One region of the Peribacillus sp. NPDC101481 genome, then DNA from elsewhere that is predicted to be linked to it. Evidence: riboswitches for the same ligand, from Rfam matches in the RefSeq annotation. Region 1 holds a riboswitch; each other region holds the start of a gene.

What was found. A riboswitch is a leader RNA that binds a small molecule or an ion and turns the genes downstream of it on or off. The one in region 1 is predicted to bind S-adenosylmethionine.
Region 2: linked by a shared signal. The riboswitch ahead of ACIROD_RS22795 (sugar ABC transporter substrate-binding protein) and the one ahead of ACIROD_RS12450 (methionine ABC transporter ATP-binding protein) in region 1 are both predicted to bind S-adenosylmethionine.
Region 3: linked by a shared signal. The riboswitch ahead of ACIROD_RS21560 (5-methyltetrahydropteroyltriglutamate--homocysteine S-methyltransferase) and the one ahead of ACIROD_RS12450 (methionine ABC transporter ATP-binding protein) in region 1 are both predicted to bind S-adenosylmethionine.

What each region holds. Positions count from the first base shown of each region.
Region 1 covers NZ_JBIWNJ010000002.1:509,576-517,676, forward strand. Annotated here, with positions in the region: gene ACIROD_RS12430 (PucR family transcriptional regulator) at 1-424, opposite strand, end outside; gene ACIROD_RS12435 (NAD-dependent epimerase/dehydratase family protein) at 605-1,642, shown strand; gene ACIROD_RS12440 (MetQ/NlpA family ABC transporter substrate-binding protein) at 1,842-2,663, opposite strand; gene ACIROD_RS12445 (methionine ABC transporter permease) at 2,719-3,387, opposite strand; gene ACIROD_RS12450 (methionine ABC transporter ATP-binding protein) at 3,374-4,390, opposite strand; SAM riboswitch class I at 4,459-4,563, opposite strand; gene ACIROD_RS12455 (MBL fold metallo-hydrolase) at 4,845-5,669, shown strand; gene ACIROD_RS12460 (hypothetical protein) at 5,726-5,914, opposite strand; gene ACIROD_RS12465 (YheE family protein) at 6,000-6,203, opposite strand; gene ACIROD_RS12470 (YheC/YheD family endospore coat-associated protein) at 6,267-7,463, opposite strand; gene ACIROD_RS12475 (YheC/YheD family endospore coat-associated protein) at 7,460-8,101, opposite strand, start outside.
Region 2 covers NZ_JBIWNJ010000004.1:240,145-248,245, reverse strand. Annotated here, with positions in the region: gene ACIROD_RS22800 (GTPase domain-containing protein) at 41-2,782, shown strand; SAM riboswitch class I at 2,878-2,983, shown strand; gene ACIROD_RS22795 (sugar ABC transporter substrate-binding protein) at 3,099-4,211, shown strand; gene ACIROD_RS22790 (sugar ABC transporter ATP-binding protein) at 4,269-5,771, shown strand; gene ACIROD_RS22785 (ABC transporter permease) at 5,773-6,777, shown strand; gene ACIROD_RS22780 (nitroreductase family protein) at 6,950-7,573, opposite strand; gene ACIROD_RS22775 (winged helix-turn-helix transcriptional regulator) at 7,699-8,049, shown strand.
Region 3 covers NZ_JBIWNJ010000003.1:572,339-580,439, reverse strand. Annotated here, with positions in the region: gene ACIROD_RS21570 (glycerol-3-phosphate responsive antiterminator) at 98-640, opposite strand; gene ACIROD_RS21565 (hypothetical protein) at 812-1,231, opposite strand; SAM riboswitch class I at 1,386-1,487, shown strand; gene ACIROD_RS21560 (5-methyltetrahydropteroyltriglutamate--homocysteine S-methyltransferase) at 1,571-2,674, shown strand; gene ACIROD_RS21555 (LysR family transcriptional regulator) at 2,728-3,606, opposite strand; gene ACIROD_RS21550 (aldehyde dehydrogenase family protein) at 3,722-5,182, shown strand; gene ACIROD_RS21545 (hypothetical protein) at 5,302-5,826, opposite strand; gene ACIROD_RS21540 (CaiB/BaiF CoA transferase family protein) at 6,494-7,594, opposite strand; gene ACIROD_RS21535 (amino acid permease) at 7,834-8,101, opposite strand, start outside.

The DNA.
Region 1 (8,101 bases):
TTGATAATGGTTCATCCTTGTCTGTTTCAATTAAGACTCCTGCAGTTTCATTTTCCCAGATAATAACTGCGTCAGATGGAACGAAAGCGAGGAAGGCCTCTTCAAAATCGGAGTTGGAAAAATCAGCATGAGTCAGCTTGAAATGAAGGAATCGAACATTCTCCCAGCTCGTTAAAGGCAATGGTGCATTCGGATCGGATAAAAAATTTTTCCATGATGAGTCTGGATGTGCATTGAGGTTCTTTGGGTTTATGGAAGGAGCAAAAAGCAGTTCCAATAAACGGATTTCCTCGGCTGTGATTTCTGAACGGGGAATGCCAAGTATACTTCTGGATTCTTCGAACCAAACATAATCAGAAATATCATCAGTATCCTTTTTATTGGTAAGAGCGTTCGGGAATTTTTGTTTAAGATTTTCAAGCATCGGTTCCACCTTCTTTCTCTCTTTCCATTTCATTATAGCGAAAAAGAATAAAGTTCAAAAGATTAGGATATTGCCAGTTTTTCCGAAAGGGAAAATCAAAGAAAAGTTGCAAGTATTATTAATGTTAGGAAAGGTTATTGCGTATGCTTTATGGAATATCGTTAAAGAGGAGGAGATCTTATGAACATTTTACTATTGGGCGGTACACGGTTTTTAGGCCGGTATTTAGCAAAAGCTGCGATAGGGAAAGGGCATGATGTCACACTTTTTAATCGTGGAAGCGATCCTTATGTCTTTCCCGAAATAGAACAGTTAAAAGGGGACCGCGACGGGGACCTGGAAATGTTGAAAGGGAGACAGTGGGATGCAGTCATTGACACATCAGGATTTATCCCTCGAACTGTATCGAAATCCTGCAGATTGCTTAATCAAGTTAAACACTATACATATATTTCAAGCATCTCAGTTTACAGTGATCCGACCGAGCCAGGAATTGATGAAAATGGAGAAGTTCATACACTAAATGAAGATAAAGCAGAGGAGATCACCCACGGAACTGCTGGACCGATATACGGTGAATATTATGGACCGTTAAAATCATTAAGCGAAAAAGCAGCTGAAAAAGAACTGCCGGGGAAAGTCCTGTCAATTCGTGCCGGGCAAATAGTGGGTCCATATGATTACACTGACCGATTGCCGTACTGGCTTAAAAGGATAGCGGAGGGGGGAGAAATTTTAGCTCCTGGACGCCCTGGACGTACAATCCAAGTTATCGATGCAAGGGACTTGGCCCAATGGATCATACAAATGATAGAAAAAAGCATGACAGGTACGTATAATGCCGTTGGCCCAGATTACACACTGACTATGGAGCAATTACTTGAAGGCTGCAAAAAGGTAACAAGAAGTAATGCTGATTTTACATGGGTATCTGAAAAATTTTTAAAGGACAATAAAGTAGAGCCGTGGGGAGAAATGCCTTTATGGATACCAGAAGAATTCCCTTTACCTGGAGGAAAGGAACCTTTGAATGGGTTTTTGGCTGTCGATAACGATAAAGCCATCAATAATGGACTAACATTCCGTCCCCTATCAGAAACTCTCGAAGATATATGGAATTGGGAAAAGAGCCGTCCGGAATCTGCCGATAGAAAAGCAGGCATTCACAGACAACATGAAAGTGATCTCCTAGGATTATGGAAACAGACAGTAGGTTGAAACATTCTTTTATTATTATTTTTAAATAAACAATGTGAAGGAAATTAAAAAAACGATGGGGTAAAAACCCCATCGTTTTTTAGTTCATGGAGCTGCTTGCATGGTTTGTGAGGATTTCAAGGTTTTCCATGGCGGCTGCCACTTTGTCCTTAATGAAAGGCCTGCTCCCAATAAGGGGAAGCAGGCCACGATTATTTGATCAATTCATCCAGTCTGGTTTTCCAAATCCGGCAAATTTGTCATCGATGACTTTTTCGAACTGGTCGGATTCCACAACTGATTTAATATCCTTTGCAAATTGGGAGTCTACATCTATTGTATTCACTGTAACAACGTTTCGATACATATCCGGCATTTTTTCTAAAACAATGGCATCCTGTAGGTCCATTTTCGCTGCAAGAGCGAAGTTGCCAGGGACCGCTGATAGGTCAACACTGTCTGTTGCCCGGGGCAATTGAGCGGATTCCAATGGTTTGAGTTGAATGTTTTTTGGATTTTTCGTTACATCCTTTTCAGATATTTTTAAAGGGTCGACATCTGGATCTACTTCAATCAGCCCTTCATCCACCAGCACTTTAAGTGCACGTGCGAGGTTAACCGGATCATTGGGCACTGCAAGGGATGTACCGTCTTTAATTTCTTTCAATGATTTATACTTGTTCGAATATATGCCCATTGGTGCTGTTGGAACTATGATAAGGTCGGAAAGCTTTAAATCATTTTCTTTAGCGAAGTTATCCATGTACACCTTATGCTGGAAGAGGTTGGCGTCGATCGAATGGTTGCCAAGGGACTTATTCGGCTGGATATAGTCGGTGAATTCGACGATCTCTATTTTGTAACCGAGATCTTCCAGACCTGGTTTTATGGCCTCTTTAACCATATCGGCATAGGGCCCGGTAGTCGCCCCGATCTTCAATTCCTTTTTGTCTTCAGTTTTTGGGGATGCATCATCGCTCCCGCATGCTGCCAAGCCAAGGGCAAGTGCACAGACTGATAATAACGAAGCTATTTTCTTCATTTGAAATTCCTCCTGAGTAATGAAATGTATTGAATCATTGAAAAATGACGGATCACTATCGTTTGTTAACTATGTATGAGGCCTTGTCACCAACCATTTGAATGATTTGAACAAGGCAGATCAGCAAGACGATCGTCGTGATCATGACTGTGTTGTCATAACGGTAATAACCGTACCGGATGGCCAGGTCGCCAATTCCGCCTCCGCCGATTGTCCCTGCCATTGCTGAGTAACCGATAAGCGAAATGGTCGTTAATGTCAGTCCTTGAATTATACCCGGTTTTGCCTCTGGTAGAAGTACATCCTTAATGATCATCCATGGAGTGGCTCCTACGGCAATTGCAGCTTCAATCACTCCTCTGTCTATTTCACGTAATGCCGTTTCAACGATTCTTGCAAAAAAAGGTATTGCGGACACCGACAGGGAAACAGAAGCCGCTCTCGGCCCTATCGTCGATCCAGTTAGAAGATCCGTTAAAGGAAGGAGGGCGACCAAGAGAATGATGAAAGGGATTGAACGGACAATATTGACTGCGAATCCTAGAGAGCGATTCACGATACTATTTTCAAAAAATAAATTCCTTGTTGTGGTAAACAGCAATACTCCAAGCGGTAAACCGATCAGCAGGGCTACTGCAAGGGAAACGCCGACCATATAAATCGTTTCAAGAAAGGCTTTATTAAGATCAGGTAAAATATTGACGATGGAATCAAGCAGTGACATGTTTTAACACCTCCACAGAACTGGAACGATTTTTTATATATTGCAATGCCGAATGAATTTGAGCGGCATCGCCTATTAACTCGATGATTAAAATGCCTAAAGGGACATCCTGGATATACTCAATTTTACCGTGTAAAATATTACCCTTTACTGAATGGGATTGGAGAGTATCCGAAAGGATCGACTCACCAGCGGTTTGCCCTTCGAATTGAATTTGAATGATCGTACCTTTACTTTCTTCAATCAAGTGCGGAGGGAGTGCGAAATCCAGAACACTGCTAATGAATTGCTTCGTTAACTCCTGCTTGGGCTGTGAAAATATTTCATAAACGGGACCTTCTTCAATTACACGGCCGTCCTGCATGACGGCGACACGGTGGCATAGTTCTTTGACCACTTCCATTTCATGTGTAATCAACACGATGGTGATGCCAAGCTTACTGCTTATCTTTTTCAATAATTGTAAAATCGCTTTTGTAGTTGTTGGATCAAGTGCTGAAGTCGCTTCATCACATAATAGTACAGTGGGGTCATTTGCTAAGGCACGGGCTATGCCTACCCGTTGCTTCTGTCCACCGCTAAGCTGCGCCGGATAGACATCTTTCTTATCGCTGAGCCCTACGATTTCCAACAATTCCAATACACGTAACCTGATTGCATCCTTCGATCGATGCGCGGCCTTTAAGGCGAAAGCGACATTTTCATAAACGGTTTTTGAACTGACCAGTGAAAAGTGTTGGAATATCATTCCGATTTTTTGACGTTGTTTACGAAGCTCTTTACTTGATAAAGAGGTTAAATCAATGCCGTCGATGATGATATTTCCACTTGTCGGACGTTCAAGCAAATTCAAGCAGCGGAGTAATGAGCTTTTTCCAGCTCCACTGTAGCCGACAATTCCATACACTTCGCCAGTTTGAATGGTTAAGGATACGTTATCCACTCCGATAACTCGGTTTTTCTTCGAGACGTATTCCTTTCGGACTGAACGGATTTCAATCATGAGCTTTCCCCCTTAAACATTAAAAAACTGCCCCTATCATTCAGAAAGAGGCAGCGAAATTATATCTCGTCTTATCTTTCAGAATGCAATCATTCTGCAGGAAGTGGCACCGTTCCCTAAGGGCGGTTGCCGGACATCACAGGGCCTGATCCCTCCGTCACTCTTGATAAGTAAATTATTATTTTAGAATATTTCAAGTTTTTTAATATAATCTATATTATTTGTAAAATCCGACAATGTCAATCGTTTCTGAAGTTTTTGGGGTGATTTTTATTATTAAAGTCTTGTAAGGTCCGTTAAAAAAGGGCTATTATACAAGAATCCAGCATTTTCATCCAGGTTAATTATTCCAGTATTTCCTTGTCAAAAAGGTAAAGTGGTACTACATTTATTATAGTAAAGTTAAAAAAAGGAAGATGAAACTATTTTTGTACAATGATGGGGAGGAAATTGAATGAGAGAGATTAAGACGATAAATGATGTGGTTTGTGTGCACGGGACTCCTGGCGGGAACAAGGCGGGAATGAGTGTTAATGTTTTTTTAACGGATGGCCTATTGATAGATACTGGAGCAGAAATTTTATTGAAAGAGCTTATTCCGTTCTATGAGTCCGCAGACTTCGACTCAGTGGCCTTGACTCACTATCATGAAGACCATACGGGGGGCGCTGCCTGGATACAGGAACATAAAAAGGTCCCGCTTTTCATTCACCCGATGTCGGTTGAGGTTTGTGCAAGGGATGCTGTATATCCTGAATATCGCAAAATTTTCTGGGGAAAGAGAGACGCCTTTAAAGCTGAGCCGCTAGGGGAGGCCATTCATTCACGCACCCAAACGTGGGAGCCGATTTTTACCCCCGGCCATGCGAAGGACCATATGGTGTATTTGAATAACAGTAATGGAGTGCTCTTTTCAGGAGACCTTTTCGTAACACCAAAGACAAAGCTTGTCTTACGGGAAGAGTCTATCCCGGTCATCATTGATTCCATAAAAAGATTACTTCAATATGACTTCGGGGAAGTGTTTTGCTGCCATGCTGGGCATGTCCCTGATGGAAAGGAAATGTTCAGGAAAAAGTTGGATTATTTGGAAAACCTCCAAGGTGAAATTTTACGCCTGCATTCTCAAGGGCTGACCGTTCATGAAATCCAGCAGGTCGTTTTACCGAATCGCTATCCTCTTATCGAGATATCTGGGCATGAATGGGATTCAGAGCATATCATTACATCGATATTAAACGAAAATATTTTGAGTGCCAGGGAGAATCGAACAATTTGAATGTTAACGGTCTGACTGATATAAAGGAGAGCTCTCCATAGGAGAGCCCACATAATTCATTTATTGATATTGGGATCTGTTTCATCATAAAAATCATGTGCTTCTTCGATGTTCTGAAGGTTAGCGACTTCATACACATTTCCGCCCGCCATACCTTCATTGATGATACGGTCGATATCAAGGTAAACGGAGTCCTTGCCATCATATTCGGTATCCTTCAAAAATGTCATTTTTTCTTTATCCAAAATAAATCCCTCCTAGCCTTTTCTTTAGTTTAGGCAAAGGAGTTTTTTTTATTCTGTTTAGGGATTTCATGAATGTAAAGGCGGTTCATTCATATACATGGAAGATCATTAAATCATGTATCATGCTTTTAAGTTTGGCTTCATCTGTTTCGGAAGGCGGATTGGCTGTCCACTCGATGGATCCATCTTTATGATACAAGGCTTGGATTGCCTGCTTGTTGAAATAAAAGGAAATTTTCCATCCTGGCAGATTCTTATGCAGTGGTGTCCATTGAAAATGAGTAATCATATGTATTACCTCCATATATACAGTTTCTCATTTAATTATAATGGAAAACGGCAGCTGGAGGTGCTATTTAATTGTCAGGCTGGGAAAAGTTAATTCAATAAAAAGATTTTTTAAATGCAAAAGCCTGTTTGTTTCAATTTCCTCCTCATCGAATTGCATGGGCTTTGAGTTCACCTCGTATATGAAGAGCGATCCTGATTCGTCTTCCCCTATATCCATGGAAAACTCTCCGAGAAATCCGATTTTTTTTGAAAGTATCTCACCGCTTTTTTGGGCGATTTTCGCTAATTCTCGATTCAGGCTTCTTGATTGCAGGTCTTGATAAGGAAAGATCTTACCCCCTTGGGGAGTGTGGGTAGTGATTTCCTGAGTTTGTGACATCCTTACCGCTTTGCCGGTCACTTTATAAAAACCTTTTTCATAATGGACCAGAATCCGGTAATCATAACGGTGTCCAAAAAGTTTTTTTGGAATGATCGCCTGTTGAGCAAGGTAGCTCCTTTTTAATAAATCCCTTTTTTTTGTTTCCCAGAATGACGCGAAATCCGGGAAGGACTCACTATGCTTTAAGCTATTGAACAATAGTGTATCATCATCATTTCTGATAATGGTATAAATGCCTTTACCTTGGCTTCCTTTGCAAGGTTTAAGGTATATATGCCTGTAGGTCTCCAGGAAAGCATCAAGGCAGCCGCTGTTTCGCAAGACCATGGTGGGCGGAAGGTGATTGGTGAGGGATCCTTCTTCCATCAATGCTTCGAACATCACATATTTATCTATGAAACAGGGGTTGAAAAGATTCATTCGAGATTCTTTAAAATATCCGATGAGCTGTTGGAATTCTCCTGACGCCTCATAGCTCCTAGAGGGGATTCGGTTATAGACGATGTCAGGGAAGGGCACTTTACATTCGATCCACTTGTTTGAAATGGAGGAAAAAACATACCCTCTCATCGATTCGGAATGAAGGGCCTTTTCTGTGAATACATACGCCAATATTCCATGTTTCAATAAATATAGTGATAGGTCCCGAAAAAGGGTCAGGTTTCCACCCAAACCTGATTCCTTTTTGGGATTGGAAACAGTCAGTATGCCGACGGCAAGCATCCGGTTACCTGGAAATATGGTGATAGGAATTAGGGGTTGATTCGTATGATCCTTATTATAGCTGATTACCTCTTCGGCAGAGCCGGCGAAAAGTTCCGCATTTTCTTGATTGTGGTACCAATTTTCAGTGGGGATATCGTAAAAAATGTTCATCGCGGCACACTGATTGATTTCGTAATCGTCTGTTCCGTAAGATAAATGGCGTAATCAAGGCTAAGCTTTCTGGTCAGCAATTCGAAATCCTTGAGTTTTGGATGGGAGAAGATGGAACGTCCCGGTTTGGAATTGGCTTCAAACATCCAAACCTGCCCTTTTTTATCCAATCCAAAATCAAATCCTATTTCTGCAACGATGCCGTCCAAGTTCTTTTCTATACTGTCACTTAAAATCAGCGCGGCTTCCGATAGCTTTCGTTCGACTTCTTTGGCCTCATCGTCATCTCCAAACAGTTCGGCAACCGTTTTGATCACACCCCCGCTTTTAATATGGGTCGTGACGCTGCCGGCACCGGCGATTTTTGCGGCGATCGCGGTTACCTGCCATTTTCCATTACTGTCCTTATTCGTATGGACCCGGAAATCCACTGGACGTTTTTCAGATCGAATTAATGGGATGCCCTGCTGCACGATAAGATTCTCAAGCGGCCGGTCGTGAAAAATATGTTTAACGATGGATTCCAGTGTGGAAAACTTTTGCAGTTTATTTTCTTTTGCTTCATTTGTATAGCGGCAATAGTAAACATTCTCATGCTTATCATAAAGAATTTGATGAATCCCTAGGCCGAGGCTGCC
Region 2 (8,101 bases), on a different contig from region 1:
TCCTTTAATTGAAAATATGAAATATATCGGGGGAATAAAGATGGACGAACGTCTGATCGGAAAAAAATATTATGAAACGATGATTGAGGATACAAGGAAGCACCCCATTCAAGCTTTGGGTGAAATGTTTCTCGTAGAACAAAAAAAGGAAAGAGCGGATTTAACCGCAATTCGATTTGCTCAAGGAGAAGTATATTTTCAGCATCATGACTATGAGGCAGCCATTTTTAAATGGGAAAACATAGAAGGGGAACTTGGTTCATGGGCGAAGAAAAACATCGCTGATGCTTATTTTGAACTGGAAATGTATTCAACCGCAGAGGATATCTATAAATCCGTCGATACGGATGAAGCGGTCTTGAAAACAGAGGTTCTTTTGCAACTGTTTTCCCTGTACATAGTGGAATCGAGAAATGACCTGGCTTCCAATGTCGTGAAAGAAGCAGTCGAGTTCCAACCGGACTACCCGAATGTCACGGAAATTGCACGTGCCTTTTTTGAAGAACAAAAGGATTGGAACAGTGCGGTGGTATTAGCGGCGAATGAAAGTATCCGTACAGAATCAATGGGCTGGTTCGATGTGCTGAAAACGTATATCCAGCAAGGTGTTGCCCAATCGATGGATCCGGATTATTTTTCAACTGTCCTTGGTTCGCTATACACACTCGACCAGGAACGTTTCGAAAAGGTGACGGTTGCCCTTTGGAAAAACTATAAATATACGGATTCTTATTTCGAATGGCTGAGAGTGATTAATAACTTGATAGATACCATCGAATTGAACCATGCGGATGTATGGGATGAGCTTTCCGTCTATTACAGGGATGCATATGCAGGTCTGTTAGAAGGAACGCACCTAATCAAGGAATTAAGTCCTGTCGTGCCAAGGTTGCTGGAAAACTGGCTCAAAATCGCAGACGGGGAGCTCTCGCTGTTTGCGGCGGCATCCGCGTTGTCCTGGAATGAAATCTTCCCGGATACGATCAATGCGTTGGTCATTCAGGACGCAGAGAGCCTGCTTTCGAAATCGCCTAAATTGGGTGGCGGACTGGAAGCGGGAGAGAAACTGTTCAATTCCATTATCCAGTGGGCTGAAGATAATGATTTAAAGGTTGGCAATAAGCTTAAATGGATGGTAGACGGGCTTAAGGATACCCGGAATTTCAATCTTCTTCTTGCTGGAAGTACAGGAAATGGCAAGACATCCTTTATTCAGTCAATCGTTGGTGAGAGCATTGCCGCTGAAGATCATTCGTCACTAGTCAGTGTCAAAGATGGGGATGATTTGGAAATCCTTGAAATTACCGATACAGATAGCAAAGTTGTCGAGGAGCTAACTGATTTGGATGAAACACGCCGCCAGCGCGGGACTATTGTCGATGTGACCATCATCAGTGACTACTTAAGGAATAATCATCTTCGATTATTGGATACTCCTGGGTTCAATGGGGAAAAAAGCGTGGAATCCGATTTCCAGGGCTATTTACATGGCAGTGATGGATTGATGTTCGTTCTTGACGCCCGGGCGCCTTTCACCGGCAGCGAACGGGATCTGTTATTGGAAATTCAAATGATGGCTCCGAAACTGCCGATTCATTTCTTATTAAATAAAATGGATACGATATACAGTGATCAGGTCGCAGTCCGGATGGAAGACGAAACATGGGATAAAGTGAATGCCTATTTCCCGAATGCGAAAGTATTCGCTTTCTCTAAACATTATGACAGCCGGCAGCAATTGAAGGACCTTTCAGCTTTCCTTCAATCGAATTATCAAGATGAAAATTGGAAGGAAAGAAGATCTGAAAAAATCCTGGCATTCATTCGTAAAACTTTATCTTATCTGTTAGAAAAACGGGCAGCCAATGAGCGGAAATGCGAGCATTCCATCTCTTGGAATGAACAGATGGAAGTCAAGCTGAATGGGGCTGTCAACCAATTGGCTGATTTGGAAAAAGAGAAAAGTGAAAATATCATAAGGTCGTATCGTTCGCTTAAGGACGAAGTGAAAAATCAGCTTTATTCAAAAATTCCTGAATTACTGAGGGATTGCTCTAAATCGTTAACGGAAAGCAGTGATTTCAGTCAGGTCCATGTACAGTTAAATCAGGAAATGAATGAGCGGATTCAAAACTTCATTTCTGACAAGATCATGCCTCAATATTACCGTTCTCTTCAAGACTGGATTGCCAGTTCCCAAATGGAGTTCTCACAAAGCCAGCAGTTTATGGATGAGATGAGTGCCGGTTTCAATGAATTATACAAAGAAGAACGGATTACGCTTGCAGGCGACTTCAGAGTATTGGATGACTGGCGCCGTGATGCCGACAGGATGACAAGCAGCATCCGCATCGAAAACGTCAATATCCTTTTGCGCAGGACTCCATCTCAATTACTGCTTAAAGGGGCAGGGAAGCTGTTTGGGGCGATACCGCAAAATAAAGCCAATATGTACAATCGTTATAAGAAATACCTGGAAAGTGAAGATTACCTGGATGTTGCGGAAATGATCACGGAGCGTTTCCTTACCCAATTTGGATTGTTTGAAAAATCTTTGGATCGTGACATCTCCCTTTTCTATCGCGGTTCATTTGCATTACTTCAAAAAACGATAGAGCAAACGCAGACTGAAATAAAAGACTACCAGGCTGCATTGGAGCATATGAAACAAAATCCGGAAGTTTACCGTGACCCTATCACTTTGTTCGAAGTGAAATTAAGGCAGTTGGAGCGGCTTGAAAAGATTGAGAAAAAGCGTCTAGCCCAGCTTCAAAGAAAATAAAAAATAACGGGGAACATTTCAAATATTCAAAAATCTATTGACTTTACGACTATATCCCTATAAAGTGATAATTACGAAAACGTAACACGATATATCTCTTATCAAGAGTGGCGGAGGGACTGGCCCTAAGATGCCCAGCAACCGTTCCATTAGGAATTGGTGCTAAATCCTGCAAAACAGAAATGTTTTGACAGATAAGAGAGGGACAAGTCTGCAAAACAGCCGATTAAACCTCTCTATATTAGAGAGGTTTTTATTTTGGGATTTACACCAACTTAACTGATAAGACTAATAAGAAAAAATGGAGGGAAACAAGATGAAAAGGTCTATTAAAGGTATATTCATTTCAGCCATCGCTTCCGCTTTGCTTTTAACGGGGTGCTCTACAGGTCAGAGTTCCACAGAGTCGAAGAAAGAAGAAAAAGTATCATTTGAAAATGTTCCGGAAAGATTCGCTGATGGAGATGGAGCCAGAATCAAAGTGATCCGTAAAATTGGCGGTGATGATCATACGGCCCAATACCTGGCGGGGGCGAAGGAAGAAGGAGAAGCACTGGGGTTTCAAGTGGATACTTACACAGCCAATGGTGATACGGCTAAATTCCATGATGCGATAGCGCAGGCTTTGGAGGAAGATTATGACGGCTATATCATTTCACATGGTGATGATGCAGCAACTGTGAATGACGTTCAAAAGTTGGTTGATGCAGGTAAAAGCGTTGTCACATTCGATTCAATAAGCGATCTATCTAAAATAGAAGGCGTGACATTAACTTCACAAGATGATGAAGCGTTGGCAACACTGGCTTTTGATAAGCTGATAAAAGAACAGAAAGGTAAAGCGGCAATTGCATACCTTTGGGTGGACGGTTTTCCTCCAATGGTAAGAAGAAATGCAGTCTATCAGGAAAAATTAAAAGAAAATCCTGGAATCAAAGAAGTCGAAAGATTCGGAGTGGCATCTGCTGATACATCGGTTCAGACACAAAATGCTGTAGCCGCAATGCTGAATAAATACCCTAAAGGTAAATTGGATGCCATTTTCGCAACATGGGATGCCTTTGCTATCGGTGCAGCCCGGGCGATTAAAGAGGCGGGCCGCGATGAAGTGAAGATATATGGAATAGATGTCTCGAATGCAGATCTCCAGGAAATCCAATCGGCTGATAGCTCATGGTCCTACACGGCAGCAGTAGATCCCAAGTTGATCGGTGCAGTGAATATGAGGATATTGGCTAAAAAATTAGCGGGCGAAGAAACGCCGCAAACCTATGACTTGAAGGCTTCACTTATTTCACAAAAGCAAATCCAAGCGTCTAAAGAAGCGGTGAACATGGCAAATCTGTCTGGTATTGTCGATGGCTGGGGTGTATCGACGGAATTTGAAGAAGATTGGATGAAGGTTTTGAAAGATCATTATAAAAATTAAAAAGAGACACTCTCTTTCAAGTAGAAGGGAGTGTCTGTTCAATAAGGGGGAATGGACATGGGCACGCAACTAGAAATGAAGAAGATTTCGATTGAATTTCCGGGGGTGAAGGCGCTGAGTGATGTTGATTTTTCCGTAAAATCGGGGACAGCCCACGCATTGGTCGGTGCAAACGGAGCAGGGAAATCGACGTTAATGAAAGTTTTATCGGGAGCCCATGTTCATTATTCAGGTGACATTTATATTGATGGGGTGAAGAGGGATATCCGCTCACCAAAAGCGGCTCAAGAACAAGGCATTCAAATTGTTTATCAGGAAGTGGATACCGCCCTCATCCCTTATTTAACGGTTGGGGAAAATGTAATGTTGAATGATATGGTCCAAAACATGGGAAAAAAACAGATGGTCCAATGGAAAGAGCTGCATAACCAAGCGGCTTCTATTCTTGAAGATATGAAAATTCGTGTCCCTTCGAAAAAGCTGGTAAGAGACCTTACCTTGGCTGAAAAACAGATGGTCCTGATAGCAAGAGCCGTTTCGACAGAATGCAAATTCCTGATTCTCGACGAGCCAACTGCTCCGTTAAGTCAAACGGAGACTACAGAACTTTTTCGAATTGTAAATGAATTAAAGCAAAAAGGCGTGGGAATCATTTTCATTTCACATCGTCTGCCCGAAATTTTTGAAATCTGTGAGGAAATTACAATCATGAGGAATGGGGAGCGTGTCACAAGTCGAAAGAAGGAAGATATAACCCGTACCGAAGTCGTAGAGAACATGCTTGGAAAAACCATGGATGAACAGTTTCCTGAAGTGAATGCTTCGATTGGCGACGTTATTCTGGAAGTGAACGGATTGTCAGATGCAGAGAAAGTTAAAAATGTCAGTTTGAATATTAAAGCAGGCGAGATAATCGGCTTGGCAGGGTTGGTCGGGGCTGGGAAAACGGAGCTGTGTAAAACCCTTTTCGGCCATACGTCCATCACAGCGGGGGAAGTCATCCTGAATGGTCGAAAGCTTTCCTTGAAATCACCACACGAAGCAGTAAAAAGCGGTCTGGCACTTGTACCTGAGGAACGCAGGAAAGAAGGGGTCCTTGTTCAGGAATCAGTCTCGGCGAACTTGACGGCAGCCAGTCTTGGCAAATTCTCCAAGACATTCAGCTTCGTGAATCGCAAGGCGGAAAAGGAAAGAGCGAAGGAAATGATCGCAAGCCTCGGCATTAAAACTCCTTCAGGGGAAGTGAATGTCGAAAACCTTTCAGGTGGCAATCAGCAAAAAGTTGCCATCGGGAAATGGCTTATGGCCGATGCGGATGTATACATATTCGATGAACCAACGAAAGGGGTCGATGTTGGAGCCAAGAAGGATATATTCGAATTGATTGCAGAGCTTGCAAGGAATGGGAAGGCGATCATTTATGCATCATCCGAGCTTTCCGAAATCATTGGCATTACCAACCGGACATATGTGTTATATGACGGGAGCACTGTCATCGAATTAGAAACAAGTAAAACGAATGAAGAAGAACTACTATTCTATTCAACAGGAGGAAAATAGAATGAGCATACCCAATCCTGTTACACAGACAGCGAAAGTGAAGAAAAAGGTGGAACTATTCGACTTTTTCTATAAATACGGCACAATATTGACGATTATCATTCTGATTGGAATTTTTGCCGTGTCCAATCCATCTTTCATTCAAACTACGAATCTGGTCAACATCCTGCGTTCCATTTCAATCGTGACCATCATTGCGATCGGCATTACGATATCCCTGACCGTGGATGGCTTCGACCTTTCCGTCGGCTCCGTCGCATCATTGGCCAATGCCATCGTCATCTCGATGTTTGTCTGGTTTTCACAGGATACATTAATTGCCATATTAGCTGCGATCGGTGCCTCACTTGTCGTAGGCGCCTTGAATTCATTCATGATCGTTAAATTGAGAATTCCCGACATGCTGATGACTTTGGCTACCATGTTCATTATCCAGGGAATTGCCCTTACCTATACAAAAGGGGCCACGGTTTCGCAAAATATGGTCATGCCAGACGGGACGTTCGCAACAGGACTGATCAGCCCGTTTTTCGCCAAAATTGGCCAGGTACCGTGGATAATCCTGATCATGGCCGTCATTGTGATAGCGACCCATATCTTTTTGACTTATACGAAGCACGGTCGTTATATGTACATTATTGGGGGAAATAAGGAAGCGGCGAGACTTTCCGGGATATCGGTCAATAAATACAAAATCCTTGCCTATCTGCTTTCGGCTCTATTTGCTGCAATCGGGGGGATTGTCCTTGCTTCAAGGGTCATGACATCGGAAATCAATTCAGGGTCACCCTATTTAATGGATGCCGTCGCGGCTGCCTTCATTGGTTCCTCCGTTTTAGGAGCGGGAAAACCGAATGCCTTTGGAACCTTTGTCGGAGCAGTCCTGATCGGAATCCTACAAAATGGGCTGATCATGATGTCCGTTCCGTATTATGCGATGGATATCGTCAAAGGAACAGTGCTGGCCCTTGCTCTCGCTGTAACTTATTACAAACAAAAACACTAAAATGAATCCGTTACGTTTATATGACTATATGATAAGTCTGCATGTGGATGAAATGTGAGACTGTAACTCGTGGTGAGTTTTAACTATAAGATGATAGGGGAAGAGGGTTCTTTTTAACCCTCTTTCCACACTAATCTCCAATATTCAAATTTTTAAAAAGTAAAAACACTCACTATATTTTGTTTTTATAAATGACTTTGTTCACATCGTGTCTTACTGTTTTGTGACCTTCTTTAATTCCTTTCCCCATGGCGATAAGCATAACATCTAAATACCTATCAGAAATTTTTAAAGCTGACTTTAATTGTTCGGAATCATACCCGGACATTGTAATGGTTTCAAGACCTGCCTCGTTCGCCAATAAAACTAACGACATTGACGCCAGGCTTGCGTCTCTTATTAATTCAACCTTTAAATCCTCTTTTGATTTATTTAGATAATAATTGATTGCCGCGTTTGTTAGATAATCTCTTACTGATGCGTCAAAATAACCTTTTTGAAACTCATCCTCATGTATCATTATGATATTTTCTTTTTCAAATGCTTGATAATCACCTAGTATAACAATCAGTACTGAGGCCTCAATTACCTGTTGCTGATTAAAAGCAATGGGCAGTAACAAATTCTTTAAATATGGTTCATCTATAACCAGGTATCGTGTTGCTTGAATATTGTTTCCGTTAGGCGATTTACTGGCTCCTTCAATAAATGTCGCCAACGTTTCGGGACTAATTTTATAATCGGGATCGTACTGCCTTACGGAACGTCTTTTTTCTATAATCTCCCTTACACTCATCGTGTTCACTCCCAATGTTATATTTGCTTCATAATCAGAGTATAATGGACCCATGATGTAGAAGAAAATAACGCACAATAAAGTGGCATAGCCACCTTTATGTGCCTATTCAGGAGGAATGAGGAATGAAGAGTTTAAATACTGGAATAAATATTTTCATGAATACTGTAGGAGGAAAGTGGAAATGCTTAATCCTCTTTTTTCTGAGTCAAAAACCAATGAGGACAAAAGAGTTTTATATTCTAATACCGGCCATTACCCAGAAAGTTTTGACCGACCAATTAAAGCAGTTAGAAAGAGATGGGCTTGTCCGAAGAGAAGTATATAAAGTAGTACCACCAAAAGTAGAATACAGTTTAACTGAGTTGGGTCAATCCTTTGTACCTGTATTAAATACAATGTGTGAATGGGGCACTACATATGCAGTTGAACAAAATCTCGAAAGACAAGAACAAATCTGTCGCCATCATAAATAGTAAGAGCTGCATCAACTAGGAGTATGGCTTTTTTTTTGACAAGTTCAGTGAT
Region 3 (8,101 bases), on a different contig from region 1:
TAACTTGTACTGTAAAATATACTAGGTTATGAAAACGCTGTCAATATTTTGTGAAAAATTAATCTATTTTTCTGTAATTTTTTTCAATTTTCCCCTATTAGACGATATCCCATAATTCAGTTTTGGATGTGGTGATCGACGAAGCTCCAGCATCAAGGGCATTCAGGACTTCATCCGAAGTACGTATGAGGCCGCCTGCAAAAATCGGTGTCTGCAATCGTTCCTTCACTTCTTTTATCATCCATGGCATGGCGCCCGGCAATACTTCGATATAATCCGGCTTGGTTTTCTGCACCAGCTTATAACTTTTCTCAAGCGCATGTGAGTCTATTAAAAAGATTCGCTGGATGGCAATGACCCCCTTTTGCTTCGCCTTCAATATAACGCTTGATTTAGTCGAAATCAGCCCATAGGGATTATATTCCTGACAAATGAATTCTGTCGCGTACTCATCACTTCTTATGCCATGGATCAAATCGACATGATAAATCATTTTCTTATTATGTTGTTTTGCCATCATACTTACATTTTTCAATTGTGATATATGCAAATCAAGAAACACACCTATTTCATAGGAACTTTCTAGAAATCTTTCAAAATCCTTCATGCTTGCTGAAGCAGGCAAAATCTTTTGATCCATCATTATCCTCCTCATTCCCAGAAAAACTCAAAACTTCAAGTTATTTAGTATATTTTAAAGAGCTTGATTTATCAATCACATTTTTTTCATGACAATCTCACAATAACACTAACATACCTGGCACTCCCTTTATAGATTGCGGATAAGGTTGTATGTAAAATATCCCTTAACTCATAAAGAAAGTTTCATTATCAATGCACCTTCGACAAGTTCATACGATTTAATTGTGCCCACCGGAATTTTTCTCACGATGTTCCAAGCATTAACATTCATTTTGATCGTTCTTTTTTCAAATTCAAAAAATGGCGGTCTGTTAAATATCCTTTGGTTGATGAAATTCCTGTCAACTGGTTCCATTTCCACTAATTCAAATGAAATCGTTCTTTTTTCCACATGAACCGGTTTTAATGTAATCCGGAAAGCTACGTTACTCTTAAACATCATTTTTTTCACTTCCATCGTTCCGGAAAGCACAATATGCTTTGGCGTAATCTCGACTTTAATATCCTGACAAGATGATTTCATTTTTATGATTCTCTCTATCATAGCTTCAGTTACCGTTATCGGTATGCCACTTTTGAATGGACTCATCCTTGCATTCCCTCCCCACTCAAAGCATATGCCGGATTCCCTGATGCCGTTAACATTTCAGTCCGATTAATAAACGGTATATTCGAAATATTCAACCTCCAGCGCTTGACCTTTATAAAAACTACCTGTATAGTCATAGTTAATTTAATAGACACTCTTATCCAGAGAGGTGGAGGGACTGGCCCTTTGATGCCTCAGCAACAGACTATTCATGTACTGTGCTAATTCCAGAAGTTTAAAAACTTGAAGATAAGAAGAGTATATAGCTTTGTTGCCAACACCTCTTCTTATTTTTTAAGAAGAGGTTTTTTATTTTTAAAAGGAAAGAAGGAATGCAACATGTCAATCACATTAACGAAAGCACCATTCAGGGCCGATCACGTCGGAAGTTTATTAAGACCGGAACGTTTACATATTGCCAGAAAGCAATTTAGGGAGGGTACCCTTTCAGCAGAGCGGCTTCGTGAAATTGAAACCGAAGAAATCAATCGGATTGTCGATAAACAAATTGAAGTTGGATTGGAGGCTGTTACGGACGGTGAGTTCAGACGAACATGGTGGCACTTCGACTTCCTCGAGCATTTAAATGGCATCGAGGGATATGTTACTGAAAAAGGTCTCACATTCGATGGTGTGGAAACAGAGAGATATAACGTTCGCAATACCGGGAAGGTTTCATTCAATCCTGAACATCCCTTCATTCGTGATTTCATTGAATTGAACAAAATCGTGAACGGACGTGCCGTTGCCAAGCAAACGATTCCCAGTCCGAATCAATTATTTGCTGCAGGCATTCATAATGAAGACATCTACCCTGATATCGAAGACTATGCAAATGATATCATCAAGGCCTATCAGCATGCTTTGAAAGCCTTTTATGAAGCAGGTGTGCGTTATCTTCAATTGGATGATGTATATATTGCCAGACTTTCAGCTCCAGATTTCCAGTTCAAAGACGGAAAATATACAAGGGAACAATTAATTGATCTAGCACTTCGCGTAATTAATGGAGCATTGGAAGGAAAACCAGAAGACCTTATCGTCACTACCCATCTATGTCGCGGAAACTACCAGTCGACATGGGCGTTTGAAGGAAGCTATGCCCGTATCGCCCCAACTTTATTGGCAAAGGAAAAAGTAGATGGATTCTTCTTGGAATATGATGATCAACGCTCAGGGGATTTCAAACCATTGGAATACATTCCAAATGGCGGTGCACAGGTTGTACTGGGGGTCGTCACTTCAAAAAATGGGGAAATCGAAGACAAGGAAGCTGTTAAGGCACGCATTAAAGAAGCCTCGCACTTCGTTGCTCTCGAACAATTATGCTTAAGCCCTCAATGCGGCTTCGCCTCCACCCATCACGGCAACAAACTGACCGAAGAACAGCAATGGGAAAAGCTGAAATTCGTCGTTGATGTAGCAAAAGAAGTATGGGAATGATTCATCTTTAAATGTAACGTAAAAGCTAGGCATTAGGCAGGCCTAGCTTTTCTTCAAAACAGCTCAAAAAAATGTTTTGCCGTTTTGGAAAGATAACGATCTTCTCTAAAAACCAAAGCTATATTCGATTGAATTGAAGAATCGATAATATCCAACACTTTCACTCCTTTTATGATATGAGGTGAAACAGCTGATTTCGGAACAATACTCGCCCCAACTCCAGCTGAAACCAGAGAGAGCAGAACATTTACATCATGGCATTCGCATAAAATATTTGGCTGTATTTCCCGCTTTTTAAATTCCTCGATAATTTCTTCGTAAATCCCTTGTCCTTTTTCCCTATGCACTAAAAGCAATGGGATATTTTCAATATCCTTTAAATGAACCCTACTCTTTGAAGTGAAACTGTCCCAAACCTCAGGTACAACAAAAACATTCGGCACTTGTCCTATGTTCAAAATGGAAAGACCCTTCATCTCGACAGGTAAATGAACAATGGCAAGTTCAATATCCTGATTCTCCAAATAATTACTTATTTCATATGGATCTCCTGCGAAAATTTTAAAGGAAACGGAAGGATATTTTTTCTTAAAATCATTAATTTTATCAGGTAAATAAGACATATAGGCAAGTACGGAACCTACTGAAAGGGTACCTTTAATTCCCTCACCCGTTTCCTTCACTTCGAGCAAAGAGTCCTCGAAATATTGCAGCATATTCTTAGCCTTCTCGTAAAGTACCCTCCCAGCTTCGGTCAATTCCATACTTTTACCGTTCCTTTTTCGCTCAAGTAAAGTAGTCCCTAATTCTTCTTCCATAAGGCGGAGCTGCTGGCTTAATGGCGGCTGTGACATATTCAATTTTTTTGCTGCACGGGAAACTTGGCCTTCTTCTGCAAGAATAAGAAAATATCGTAATTGTCTAATATCCATTTTGGCACCTCTGATATATATGTAAAGCGTATATAAACTTAATTATATAGATATTTTAAATATGATACAAACAGCAGTAAAATATATTTGTTTACAATATAAAGGGGTGTTCAAAATGGAGAAATTCAAGGATCTAAACAAAAGCTTCATCAATGGGGAATGGATGGAAGGCTCAAGTCAACGCAGATATAATATTTTAAACCCATACAATAATGCCGTGATTTCAAATGTGAGCTTGGCTACATCAAAACAGCTCGAAGAATCATTTGAAATAGCAAAAAATGCTCAAAAAGGTTGGGCAAAAACATCAGCTGAAAAACGTCGTCAGGTCCTGCTTAAAGTTGGTGAATTCCTACAGGAAAACCGGAATGAAATCGTTGAAATGATTTCCCGTGAAACGGGTGGATCGCTTATTAAAGCAAATGTTGAATTTCAGCTTACTATGGAAATAGTCGAAGAATCTACTAACATGGTGGATGAAATATATCAAATGCATGAGGTTCCGTCAGCTATAGATCATAAAGTCAATCATATACATCGACTGCCACTAGGAGTTATTTCTTCAATATCTCCGTTTAACTTTCCGATGAACTTGTCAATGAGAACCATCGCACCAGCCATTGCATTAGGAAATGCAGTCGTTCACAAACCGGACGTTCAAGTTGGATTTACTGGAGGAATCATCATTGCTGCAGCATTTGAATATGCCGGTCTTCCAAAAGGCGTCTTTAATATGATCCTAACTGACCTGGAAGAAATCGGTGATGGCATGCTGACAAACCCGATCCCCAAATTAATCAGCTTCACAGGTTCTACTCCTGTAGGACAGCACATCGGGGCCATTGCAGGGAAAAACCTAAAACGAGTTGCGCTGGAGCTCGGCGGTAATAATCCTTTCATTGTATTATCTGATGCAGATGTGGACCGTGCCGTTGATGCTGCAATTTTTGGGAAGTACATTCACCAAGGACAGATTTGTATGTGCATTAACCGCATAATCGTGCATAAAGACCTTTACGAAGAATTTACTGCAAAATTCGTTGAACGTGCAAAAGCTCTTCCATTTGGTGACCAATTAGATCCTAAAACAATCATTGGACCACTTGTGAACGAGCGTCAATTAGAAAAGGTACAACAAATCATCGAGGAAACTAAAGCTGCTGGGGTCAATGTAGCACTTGAGGGAGAACGCATTGGCAATGTACTGACACCAACTATTTTCCGGGATGTACAGAACTCGGATAAAATCGCACAAACAGAAATGTTTTCCCCTGTCGTGTCCATCATTCAAACAGAAACAGATGAAGAAGCCATTGATATCGCCAATGACACCATTTATGGTTTAAGCTCGGCTATCTTCACTTCTGATCTGGAAAAGGGCGAACGCTTGGGGTTGCAAATCGACAGCGGAATGACACACATCAATGATCAAACCGTTAATGATGGAACGAACATACCATTCGGCGGGAACAAAATGAGTGGTTTAGGCAGATTCGGAAGCCCATGGATTGTCGAAGAATTCACTGTTACGAAATGGATTTCCCTTCAAACACAATATCGTGAATATCCATTTTAACCATTAAATCATCAGGCATCTGATACAACCTTTTAGGATGTATACAGATGCCTTTTTTCAGTAATTACGTACTAAGGAAAGGTCACAAAAAAAAGAACGGCCACCAGCACGTCCCCTTTTTACTTGCAGCTATCATCATCATCCATTTTTTTCACAAATATATCATCCGTCACCCTATCTTCCAGCTTGTTCCTCAAGGCCAATTCCGCAGCCTTCCCGTCACTAGGCGATCCGTCCGCGAAATACATCGGAAACAAGGAGAAAAACATAATATAGAAAGAAAAATAGATAAATTGATACCAGATTACCGAGCTGTCCAGGATATTCTGATACACTAAGCTATATATGATCAGCATGCTGACCAAATTAAAGATAGACCCGCCTAAATATATAAGCGTATTCGTCAATCGATTATCATGTTTCAATCCCTTGAACTCGCAAGTCCCATTCCAAAAATAATATTTCCTCACCTCTATGTTCCGAAAGGCGAAAAGTTTAGTACCACAACCGATCAATATTTTCTTTTCTGATCCCCCAAAGATCGTAACAAAGAAAATATGCCCGCTCAAATGTATCAGCGTAACGATCGGCATGATCAAAAAAAAGGAAAATAGAAATTTAATGATATCAGAGAGACCAAACATGTTTAATCACCCCTCCTTACCAGAGCATTATCAGGATGCTACTCTGATACCCTGCCCACACTAGTTATAACTAGTAAATTTTCACAGTGGTAATATGTTGCTTTCCACAACTGATAGGAGGATAATTTGTCCTCTTCTGCTTAATCCGGCCTTCCACCGATTAATTCGACCTATCTCCTGCTTTATTCGACCTTCCTCCTGCTTTATTCGACCTTTCATCAATTAATTCAACCTATCTCCGCTTTATTCGGCCTTCCATCAATTAATTCGACCTTCCTCCTGCTTTATTCGACCTTTCATCAATTAATTCGACCTTCCTCCTGCTTTATTCGACCTTTCATCGATTAATTCGACCTATCTCCTGCTTTATTCGACCTTCTACCCATTAATTCGACCTATCTCCTGCTTTATTCGGCCTTCCATCAATTAATTCGACCTTCCTCCTGCTTTATTCGGCCTTCCATCAATTAATTCGACCTATCTCCTGCTTTATTCGACCTTTCATCAATTAATTCGACCTATCTCCTGCTTTATTCGACCTATCTCCTGCTTTATTCGACCTTTCATCAATTAATTCGACCTATCTCCTGCTTTATTCGGCCTTCAAAAAAAACAGGCTATCTCCTTCCCAAAAATTCCGGAAAAGTGATAGCCTTTACATCTTTATTTAGCGATTGGGGGTGCGAAGAATTTCTGCGTTGTTTTGTCCTGGCCTCAAGCCAGCATGTTTATATTCAGGGGTGAAAACCGATGTTTTGATTGGACAGGCGATTTGCTTCTGGACATTTCCTTTTCCGTCAGGTACCTCGACGATCATTCCCCTCTCCTTCAATTGGGGGTGTTCGGCCGCTTCGGTGAAGGTCAGCACTGGTTCTGCACAGGCCTCGAAATCAGCGAATATTCCCTGCCATTCTTGAAAATCTCTTTCAAGGAAAGCAAGTCGGATGGCCGTTTTAAACCTGATTCCGCTATCTTCATCGCTATTCATGCTCAGTTCATATAATTCGGGTGCACCGATCGCTTCACATAATGCTTTTCGAAAAGGGGGCTCAAGGCTTCCTACCGAAAAATGACGTCCATCTTTCGTTTCGTAAAAGTCATAAAAGGACCCTCCGTTCAACATCAGTTTTTCTGGTTCAAGCTCGAGGCCCCCTTGTAAATTCAAAGGTGCGGATATGGCATTCAAGGCAAAGCTGCAATCGGTCATGCTGATGTCGATGGCTTGGCCGAATCCCGTTCTTTCCCTGTGAATGACTGCAGATAATATACCGATAACAGCATGCAATGAGCCTCCGGCAAGATCTGCTATTTGGGTTCCGTTTTTTGCCGGTCCGCCCTTTTTCGTACCGGAATAGCCTGATAAGCCTGCAATCGAAATATAATTGATATCATGTCCCGGTCGGTCTTTATAGGGACCAGTCTGGCCGAAGCCCGTGATGGAACAGTAAATCAGCTTTGGATTGATCGATTTTAATGCCTCATACCCCAGTCCCAGACGTTCCATTACACCTGGACGGAATTGTTCAATGACGATATCGTATTCCTTCACTAGGTTTTTTACGGATTCGATTGACTCAGATTGTTTTAAATCCAGTGTAATCGACTTCTTCGATCTGTTAAGATATTGGTTCACACCCCATGAATCCTTTGCTCCCGGCCTCTCTACCTTCAAAACATCCGCTCCTAAATCCGCTAGCATCAAAGTGGCAAATGGGCCTGGCAGTAACGTTGAAAAGTCCAATACTTTTAAATGAGTCAATAAGGTCATCAGCCGTGCACCTTCCCTTTCCATTGAAAATATTAAAAGCTTTCCGCGTCGCTCTGTAAATTCAATTTAGCAGAGATTACGATTATCATATAACACCTCTCATCAGATATGTATAAATTTCCATTTAACAAAAATAAAAAGCTAGGAATCAGTTTCCTAGCTTTTTGATAATGAGCCTAACAAGTAAAAGCCGGACAATTCAATACTGCATTGTCCGGCTGATTTCACTTTAAGGTTGTTCATTCATATTTTTTGTCAAAGTCAAATTCGACTTCATCAAGTTTAACGAATTTAGTTTTTCTTATTAGTTTATAGCCAAACCATAGACCAAGGAAAAGCGGGATTCCCAGATATGCAGCTATAACACTGCCCCAATCGATCTTGTCTGAGAAAAAGGCTTGGATATTTTGGGACAGGATGACGATCATGCCAATTAATATGGCAAAGATCGGACCTATCGGGAACCATAATGCCTTATATGGCAGCTTCTCCAATGAATGGCCTTGA